Regions from separate parts of the Bacillus spongiae genome, predicted to be linked through region 3. Evidence: riboswitches for the same ligand, from Rfam matches in the RefSeq annotation. Region 3 holds a riboswitch; each other region holds the start of a gene.
The links. A riboswitch is a leader RNA that binds a small molecule or an ion and turns the genes downstream of it on or off. The one in region 3 is predicted to bind lysine.
Positions count from the first base shown of each region.

Region 1 (3,289 bases), on a different contig from region 3:
TGCCACAACTACAATTAAAAGGGTTAGGTTTTCGGGGACAAGTGATGGGGAATATTGTCTATAAAGGGATTACAATTGGTGAGAGTATAAATGATCTCTCTATTAATGGAGAAAAAATTGAATTGCATCGAGAATATCGTTTAGGTACGACAGACATGTTTACCTTTGGTCATTTCTTTCCTGAGCTTAAAAGAGCCAAGAAAACATATTATATGCCAGAATTTATACGAGATGTTTTTTCATGGGAGTTAAAAAAGCATCACTCATAAGTTCTTCTCATCATACATATATGGTGAAAGGAGCGTTGAAGCATGGTGAATTTATCCCCAATTGTCATTGAAGGACATACATTTTTAGCCATTTCAGTAGAACTTCCAAAAACTAATCTGCTTGTTGTTACATGTGACAATGGCTATATTATGTGCGGTGCGCTAGATGTAAAACTTCTGAATGATAAGCTTTTTGCCCGGAAAATAATAGCAGGTAGAGCAGTCGGAGTGAAAACAATTGACGAACTTTTACATGCCCCATTAGAAATGGTTACACATGAGGCTGAGTCACTAGGAATAACAAAAGGAACTATAGGCAAAGAAGCTTTGTTAAAAATGGTGTAAAACAGCCTAAAAGGGCTGTTTTATTCTTTGTTCGCTAGTTCTCACCCTTTAAGGAAAAAGTTGAATATTAAAATTGATTCTCAATGGTTATCTACTTGCCGTACCCATTAATTGTTGACTGCACTATCTCCTTCCCTTATAAAAAGACATCATATATTTCATTTACAAAATTCACCTTTAACAAATCTCTTATTATAGATGCAAACGATACTTTTTTAAATAACTATGTAGAGATGGCTAAATAGTAAAATGTATGGAATGATCTTGGTTCAATATTTGTAAAGTGTTTAAGTAAACAACATGCTATATTTAGTGTGCTTACTTGTTATGGACTTAAGTGGAAACTTCAAATTCCTTTTTGGGAAATTTTTCTTATGTAAATAGGTTGCAAAATGCTAGATATGTTGATATAGTAGTAAAAGTGTTTAATAATTTAATAATATCCTAATCAAAATCCGATGGGGTAGAGGCTGCAAGATTTATTAGTAAGCTGTGTGAGGATGACAACGAAGATCACAGTTAAAAGGAAGTTTTGCCGAAGTAATAAAGATAGGTCGAATTCTTTATTATTGGGGTTACTTTGAAAAAAGGTAACACTGTCATTATGAAGAAATATTATCATCTTCATAATGGGGAGCTACAGATCGTGATGGAGAAATGTCTATATTACAAAGGTAATGATAGCGTCTCTATCATTACCTTTTTTGTATTTCTTCTATGATACAAACTGTTCCCCCCTGTCCTATAAATAGGAGGAGGAAAACTATATGGAAAACACAATTTACTCATTATTACCACCACTAATTGCGATTATAATGGTCGTCTTAACGAAACGAGTTCTACTTTCGTTAGGGACGGGAATTGTATCAGCAGCCCTCATTTTATCTCAATTCAATATCGTTGAAACATTTACAATTATATGGGACTCATTTAAAGGTATTTTCGTTGATGAAGGTGCACTAAATACTTGGTATGTATATATTATGCTCTTCCTACTAATTCTTGGAATGATTACGGCGTTTATTAATCTTTCAGGCGGAACACGTGCCTTTGGAGAATGGGCAATGAAGCGTGTGAAAACAAGAGTAGGAGCACAAATCGTTGCGGCAGTACTAGGAATTATTGTTTTCATCGATGATTATTTTAATGCGCTTGCAGTAGGGCAAGTCGCTCGTCCAATAACTGATCGTCACAACGTTTCTCGTGCAAAACTTGCGTACATTATTGATTCAACATCTGCACCAATTTGTGTTGTTTCCCCAATTTCGAGCTGGGGTGCGTATATCATTACCATTATTGCGGGAATTATCACGGAATATAATGTGTCGGACTACTCTGCTTTTTCGGCGTTTATTCAAATGATTCCAATGAATTTATATGTGTTTGCAGCCATTGCTCTCGTATTTATTACGACTACGCGTGGTATTAACCTAGGACAAATGAAAGTTCATGAAGCTAGAGCTATCGAATCTGGTGAAGTATATGACAAGACTAAAGACATCCCTGGAGAGTTAAAAAATGACCTTCCTGTTAGTGAGAAGGGTCAAGTTATTGATTTAATTTTACCGATCATCGCTTTAGTAGTAGGAACGATAGGAACAATGATTTGGACAGGGTTTGATGGAAAATGGGATATATTTAATATTCTTGAGAATACAGATGTAGCAACTTCATTATTATATGGAGGGTTAGTTGGATTAGCTGTAGCGGTCGTGATGAATTTACGCAAAGGATCTCAAGCATCGACCTATTCAGTCGGTATCGTGGAAGGGATTAAGTCCATGCTACCAGCTATTTATATCCTCATTTTTGCATGGATGATTGTTGGTTTAATTGATTCATTAGGGACAGGCACTTATTTAGCTGGGCTAGTGGAAGAATCGAATTTACCAATTGGATTATTACCAGCTATTCTCTTTATCGTAGCAGGAATCATTGCTTTTTCAACGGGAACATCTTGGGGTTCATTCGGTATCCTTTTACCAATCGCAGGGCAAATTGCGGCAGTAACAGATGTTGAAATGTTGCTTCCTTCATTAGCTGCTGTTTTAGCAGGTGCTGTTTTTGGTGATCATTGCTCACCAATCTCTGACACGACTATTCTTTCTTCAACTGGTGCGGGAAGTAATCACATGGATCATGTCATTACTCAGCTACCTTATGCCCTTACTGGAGCGGTGATTTCAGTTATTGGCTTTATAATTTTAGGATTTACTGGCAGCACTCTTCTTGCCCTTGGTATAACCGCTATGTTATTAATAGCTTATGGTTTTGTGATGGGCAATAAAGGTGAAAAGACAGTATAATAGATTAAAAAACTTAGGCATGAGTCCGGAATGGAACCGGACTCATGCCTTTTCGTTTTGTCTGCTTCCGTTTATGGTAATTAGTTCGGACTTAACATGCACGACCTTTAACAGAATGTTTATTTTTATAATATTCTCCTTGGTTCATTTACTTCCATTTTTCCCTATTTAAAATAGTATACTTTATTCGCATATGATATATATCTTAATGTTTGGCGATATAATGTGGATGATTTCCTGCTAGAGACTTGGGTCAAAGGTCATAAATTTAAAGTGAATTGATGCTATAAGTGAGGATTGGATTAAATTACAAGAGAATTGTTGACTCAAAAAGGGAGGAGGTTTATTTAGTAGTGTAAGTTGATTATC
Region 1 covers NZ_JBBAXC010000009.1:132,549-135,837, reverse strand. The annotation lists gene WAK64_RS12375 (bifunctional metallophosphatase/5'-nucleotidase) at 1-269, shown strand, start outside; gene WAK64_RS12370 (YunC family protein) at 312-614, shown strand; lysine riboswitch at 1,071-1,262, shown strand; gene WAK64_RS12365 (Na+/H+ antiporter NhaC family protein) at 1,382-2,920, shown strand.
Region 1: it holds a riboswitch for lysine, as region 3 does, so the genes downstream of both, WAK64_RS12365 (Na+/H+ antiporter NhaC family protein) here and WAK64_RS00770 (aspartate kinase) in region 3, are expected to answer to the same signal.

Region 2 (3,289 bases), on a different contig from region 3:
TCTGATGACGTCGTTGTTCAAGTTGTGAACTATGGTGATCGAATTCCTCCTGATGAACTTCCACACCTTTTTGATATGTTTTATACAGGTGACAAAGCTCGAACTCAGCAAAAAAAGAGCACAGGTCTTGGCTTGTTCATTGCGAAGAATATAGTAGAGCAGCATAATGGCACCATTAAGGCTGAAAGTAGTATTATACGTACGATGTTCGAAGTTCGATTACCTCTTGAAAACAAGCCAGATGACGAAATTATTCCGGCCGAAAATGATTTAAGAAAAATTTAAATATTACCCTACTCTCTTTTTAAACATTTTTTCCTATCCTAGTTTTAAGAAACAACAGGGAGGGGAAAAACACATGAAGAAGTGGGGATTTTTTTTATCTCTTATCATTTTTATCATAGTCAATACGGAGCTGATGTCTCAAAATTCTGTCGAAATCCTAGAAACTGATCTAAATTATACTGAAACGACTGAAATTGACATTACAAAAAAAGAGATTTACCAAGGAAACCTCCTGCTAGCTAATCATGACTATCCTGCTCGAGAAGAGAGCATTAAATCAGATATTGTCACATTAATGGCAAATGATGAATTGACAATAGGTTACGGGCTGCTTAATAGCAACATTAATTTGTCGACAGAAGTTGCACAAGCATTTTCTAAAATGGTCACTAGTGCTGAAAACGAAGGGGTTAATCATTTTTTAATTAGTAGTGGATTTCGCAATTTTCAAGAACAGAATAAGCTTTATCAAGAAATGGGGGCTAATTACGCCTTACCAGCTGGTTATAGTGAGCATAATCTAGGTTTATCGCTCGATGTAGGGTCTACTCTAATGGAAATGAGCAAAGCACCCGAAGGAAAGTGGATAGAAAAAAATTCTTGGAGATACGGCTTTATCTTACGCTACCCCGAAGATAAAATAGATGTTACCAAAATTCAATATGAGCCGTGGCATATCCGCTATGTTGGATTACCTCATAGTGCCATTATGTACGAAAAGAATTTTGCTCTTGAGGAGTATATAGCTTATCTCAGAGAAGAAAAAAATCTTTCTGTCATAATAGACAATAAAACCTACACGTTGTCGTACTATCCTATTTCTGAAAGTACAAGCATTAAAATACCTAATAATCAACAATATGACATTTCAGGAAATAATGTTGATGGAGTCATCATAACGATAAGCGAATAATTGATGAATTTACCTTTGTCGGTGTTACAATAGTTTTTAATATAAATAGTGATTGTAAATCTGCATCGGCAAATTTACAGGAAAATGTACTTGGATATGAGAAAATTACAGCACTCATATAATAGAGAAGTCGTGTTTATATAAGGGCTAGGAGTGATCTCCTTGCCCAGTATCCGTTAAATCGATACAGAACCGAGCTATTCATAAAGGAACTTACCTGCCATAAAGTGCAGTGATGCATGAAGATCCAATTTACACGTTGAGATGGTTCCATCAAGGTATTCTTCATAAGGTATTGATTAATGAAACGAGTTCGATCATTTATACAAAATCGCTGTCAAATAGTTTTGTCTAAAGTAAATCCTGCTAACGATCCCATACAGAAAGTCATCCAATAACTCTTATTTGCAAATTTATTTTGTACACCCTTTTTGATACAAATTATATAGTTCACTTAATGAGAGCTGAAATAAATGGCGCCCATCCTCTGCTTTAAAAATTCCTTTTTGAATAAATAAATCGATTAATTCATCTTTATCTAAAACTGCCAGCTCTTGATTCATCCTGTTTCTCCTTCTTATTTGGTATTTCCCCTCACCTTCCCTTTCAATAAAGCAAAAAACGCCTAACAAGATGTTGGCGCTTTACTTATGCAACAACATCTCCTTAATAGCCCAACACAAACTTTTTTGCCTGTGACAGTGCCACACCTGTTAAGTGTAACCCCAGTGAATCATTCTGTGGAAATTTCTTCACTTCGGCATGAGTGCCTTTAGCTTATGTTCCTAGATGCCACACATCTCCCATAAGTTACTGATCAACCATGCACCTCTATTTTCAGAGAGGAGTAATTATTCTTTTTTTATTGTGTATAGTTTTATCAAACATCGTACCTACTTGTCAATACCTTTATAAAAAGACAAAATATTTTAATTTAAAAAATTTATTATTTAAGCAAAAAACGGATAATAAAATAAAAATCTAGTAGTTACGATAACGAATGTTTGAAAAAACATTCATAATCCACTATGATTAAAGTACATCTCAGTATGTATTAAAGGAGAGAAGAACATTGAGTATGGATTTTAATTTATTTATGAATGATGTTGTCAAACAGGCTAGAGAAGAGATTGAAGCGGCCGGTTATACACAATTAACTACTCCGGAAGCTGTTGAAGAAATTTTAGCAAAAGACGGTACAACGCTCGTTATGATTAATTCTGTCTGTGGTTGTGCTGGCGGAATCGCTCGCCCTGCTGCATCTCATGCCGTTCATTATGATAAGCGTCCAGATCATTTAGTGACTGTATTTGCAGGACAGGATAAAGAAGCAACTGCTAAAGCACGTAGTTATTTCACTGGCTATCCTCCGTCCTCACCATCCTTTGCATTAATAAAAGATGGAAAGATTTGCACAATGGTAGAGCGACATGAAATTGAAGGACACCATCCTATGTCTGTCGTCAACCAACTACAAGAAGCTTTTGACAAGTATTGCGAGGAAGTATAACGCTTACACACCTGACATTTAATGAATGTCAGGTTTTTTGTATGGCTAAAATGAGGAAATAGACTTGATGATAGGAGAATATCCATGTTTAAAATAGGGTATCGAACCATTAAAACCGCAATCGGAACGACAATAGCCATATTGCTCGCGCAGTGGCTCCAACTAGATAATTTTGCATCCGCTGGTATTATCGTAATTCTTTGTGTGCAAAACACTCGCAAAAAATCCTTATCTGCATCGTGGAGTCGCTTTTTAGCTGGTATCATTGCAATGGGTTTTTCTTATGTATTTTTTGAAGGGATTGCCTATTCCCCTATCACTATAGGATTAATGCTCTTATTTTTTATTCCGACTACCGTGGCTGTTAAAGCAAAAGAAGGCATTGTTACAAGCTCCGTTATTATTCTGCACTTATATTCTGCTAAACAGATCGATTTCGAGTTAATACTAAATGAGGTTGGAATCATTGTCATTGGAATTGGCATTGCATTAATTATGAATTTATACATGCCAAGCTTAGATCAAAAACTTGTTTATTATCAAAAAGAGATTGAAGGGAACTTCCAAATTATCTTTAAAGA
Region 2 covers NZ_JBBAXC010000011.1:91,635-94,923, reverse strand. The annotation lists gene WAK64_RS14065 (HAMP domain-containing sensor histidine kinase) at 1-285, shown strand, start outside; gene WAK64_RS14060 (M15 family metallopeptidase) at 359-1,198, shown strand; gene WAK64_RS14055 (Fur-regulated basic protein FbpA) at 1,612-1,761, opposite strand; lysine riboswitch at 1,861-2,040, opposite strand; gene WAK64_RS14050 (BrxA/BrxB family bacilliredoxin) at 2,271-2,708, shown strand; gene WAK64_RS14045 (aromatic acid exporter family protein) at 2,793-3,289, shown strand, end outside.
Region 2: it holds a riboswitch for lysine, as region 3 does, so the genes downstream of both, WAK64_RS14055 (Fur-regulated basic protein FbpA) here and WAK64_RS00770 (aspartate kinase) in region 3, are expected to answer to the same signal.

Region 3 (3,289 bases):
CAAAGTTTCTCAATGGGGGCTTTAAAGAGATAAAAAAAGAATTAACAGAAAAAATGGAGGAAGCAGCTGTAAATCTTGAGTTTGAACGAGCGACAGAATACCGTGACAAAATTATTCATATCGAAGCCACGATGGAAAAGCAGAAAATGACCATGACGGATTTTACAGATCGAGATATTTTTGGTTATGCGGTTGATAAAGGCTGGATGTGTGTGCAAGTATTCTTTGTGCGTCAAGGTAAAATGATTGAACGAGATGTATCAACTTTTCCTATTTATGATGAACCTAGAGAAGAGTTCTTAACCTTTCTTGGGCAGTTTTATCAAAAATCGAGTCATCTTAAGCCGAAGGAGATTTTTTTACCTGAACGTATAGATGGAGAGATGGTGCAAAAACTACTGAACGTTAAAATTATTCAACCAAAAATAGGAAAAAAGAAAGAATTAGTTAAGCTTGCAGAGAAAAATGCTTCCATTGCCTTAAATGAGAAATTTGCCTTAATAGAACGAGATGAAGAAAGAACTATTAAAGCGGTAGAAAACTTAGGAAAAGCGATGAATATATACCCTCCACTTAGAATTGAAGCTTTTGATAATTCTAATATTCAAGGAACGAATGCGGTCTCAGCACTCGTTGTCTTTATTGATGGAAAGCCGGCTAAAAATGAATATCGTAAATACAAGTTAGGTACCGTAACAGGGCCTGATGATTACGAATCAATGAGAGAGGTTGTTCGGAGACGATATACTAGAGTCCTTAGAGAAAATTTGCCGCTGCCTGATTTAATTATTATTGATGGAGGAAAAGGGCAAATCGAAGCTGCTAGAGAGATATTAGAAGATGAATTAAACCTTGATATTCCACTAGCTGGACTTGCTAAAGATGATAAACATAAAACATCACAATTACTTTATGGAAATCCATTGTGTGAGGTTCCGCTGAAAAGAACCTCACAAGAATTTTATTTATTACAAAGAATTCAAGACGAAGTTCATCGGTTTGCGATTACATTCCATCGTCAGCAACGAGGAAAATCATTGTTCCAGTCAGTATTAGATGATATTTCAGGAATTGGACCGAAACGAAAAAAGCAGCTCCTTCGTCACTTCGGCTCACTGAAAAAAATGAAGGGGGCTACCATTGAGGAATTAATTGAAGCTGGCATTCCAAAAAATGTAGCTAAAACAATAATTGAAAAATTGAACGAATAGCATTGTTCACGTTCACAATCTATGCTATAATTACCACAACTTTATATCATTATCACTTTTACAAGTGGTGATAGAGGTGCGAACTTTAAGAGTAGAAGTCTAGAAGAGGTAGAGCTCTAATGAAAGGCTTTGAAAGGGAAGCGTCGCCGAAGTTGAGTAAGTCTCTATACTTATTTGACTGGTTCTGTATTGAATAAATCCAGAATTGTCAGGATGTAATCATCTTGGAGAGCTATCTCACATCGTATAAACGGTGTTTTATCTTCGTCTATACAAGCAATGAGATATGCTATCTCATTGCTTTTTTATTTTTTTCAGCTCTAATGACCAAGATGTTTATGTTGATTTTTTTGAAAAGGGAAGGCGATATCGTGGGAATTATAGTACAAAAATTTGGAGGAACTTCTGTTGGGAGTGTCGAACGAATACAGACAGTAGCTGATCGGGTAATCGATGAATACCACAATGGGAATAAGGTTGTAGTCGTAGTATCCGCAATGGGGAAGGCAACCGATCAGTTAGTTTCCCTTGGTCAAGGGGTAACAAAAAATCCTCCTCAACGGGAATTAGATATGTTATTAACGACAGGTGAACAAGTCACCATTGCCCTTCTTTCGATGGCGTTACATCAAAAAGGGTTTGAAGCTCAATCGTTTACAGGTTGGCAAGCTGGAATCAAAACAGAAAAAGTATTTGGGAATTCACGTATTACGTCCATTGACACAAAGAAAGTTGAAGAAGCCTTATCATCAAATAAAATTGTTGTCGTTGCAGGGTTTCAGGGGATTACAGAGGATGGTGAAATTACCACTTTAGGTAGAGGTGGATCTGATACGACCGCTGTAGCGCTTGCATCTGCTTTAGATGCAGAAAGGTGCGACATTTATACAGATGTAGATGGTGTTTATACCTCGGACCCTCGTTATATTGAAAGAGCCATGAAACTTTCAACTATATCCTATGATGAAATGTTAGAATTAGCGAACTTAGGAGCAGGGGTATTACATCCACGAGCGGTAGAGTTTGCAAAAAATTATTCGTTGCCTTTAGAAGTCCGCTCTAGTATGGAACGAGCAAAGGGTACAAGAATTGAGGAGGAACTAGAAATGGAAAATAGCTTAGTTGTTCGTGGAGTAGCGTTTGAAAAAGAGATTATCCGTATAACTGTGTTTGGTTTAACCAATGAAGTGACAGGGTTGTCGGCTATCTTTTCAGCATTAGCCCTCAACAAAATTGATGTAGATATTATTATTCAAAGTCAACTCGGGGACGGGACAATGAATTTATCTTTTTCAATAAAAGAAAAAGACCTTGAACGTACGCTACAAGTGCTACATTCAAAAAAAGAGTCATTGTTGTTTGATCGGATTGAATCCGAAGACAGTTTAGCAAAGGTGTCCATTGTAGGGTCTGGGATGATATCTAATCCAGGAGTAGCAGCTAAAATGTTTGATACTTTAACAAGAGAAAATATTGCGATTAAAATGGTAAGCACATCGGAGATTAAAGTGTCAGTTGTAGTTGAAAACAACAATATGCTTGCGGCATCAAGAGCTTTGCATACAGCGTTTGAATTAGATACACAAAATGTTCCTATATAAGGGAAAAAGCTGAGGAGATTTCCTCAGCTTTTATGTTATAACACTTGCGTTTTTTACATTCAGATTTTCCGAAGGATGAAGCCTTTTCCTACTTACAGATTATTTTTCGATCTCAATCGGTATTGAACTATCCCATTGAACAATGAGTTCGACGATAGAAGAACGCTTATGTATTTCATTAGTTGCTTCGGTTAACACTTTGTTTTGTCTTTCAAATTGTTGGGCAAGAAACCCTGCTTCTAATTTAAAACATGCATCTTCGTCCATTTCTAGCCGTTTCTCTACGATAGGGCCTGATAAGCGATATACTTTTCTATTCTTTTTTTCAGATGATAAAGTGATTGACCCCCAGCAGGCTTCATAAAAAAAGGTAGTAATTTCTTCAAAGTTATTAAGCGGGAAACGTCTTGCAAGGTGTTTTCCTGCCCAATAGGTTAACTCAGAAGTGTGTTTTCCTAATAGTTCTGGAATCAGTGT
Region 3 covers NZ_JBBAXC010000001.1:172,510-175,798, forward strand. The annotation lists gene uvrC (excinuclease ABC subunit UvrC) at 1-1,211, shown strand, start outside; lysine riboswitch at 1,275-1,454, shown strand; gene WAK64_RS00770 (aspartate kinase) at 1,583-2,812, shown strand; gene WAK64_RS00775 (YslB family protein) at 2,912-3,289, opposite strand, start outside.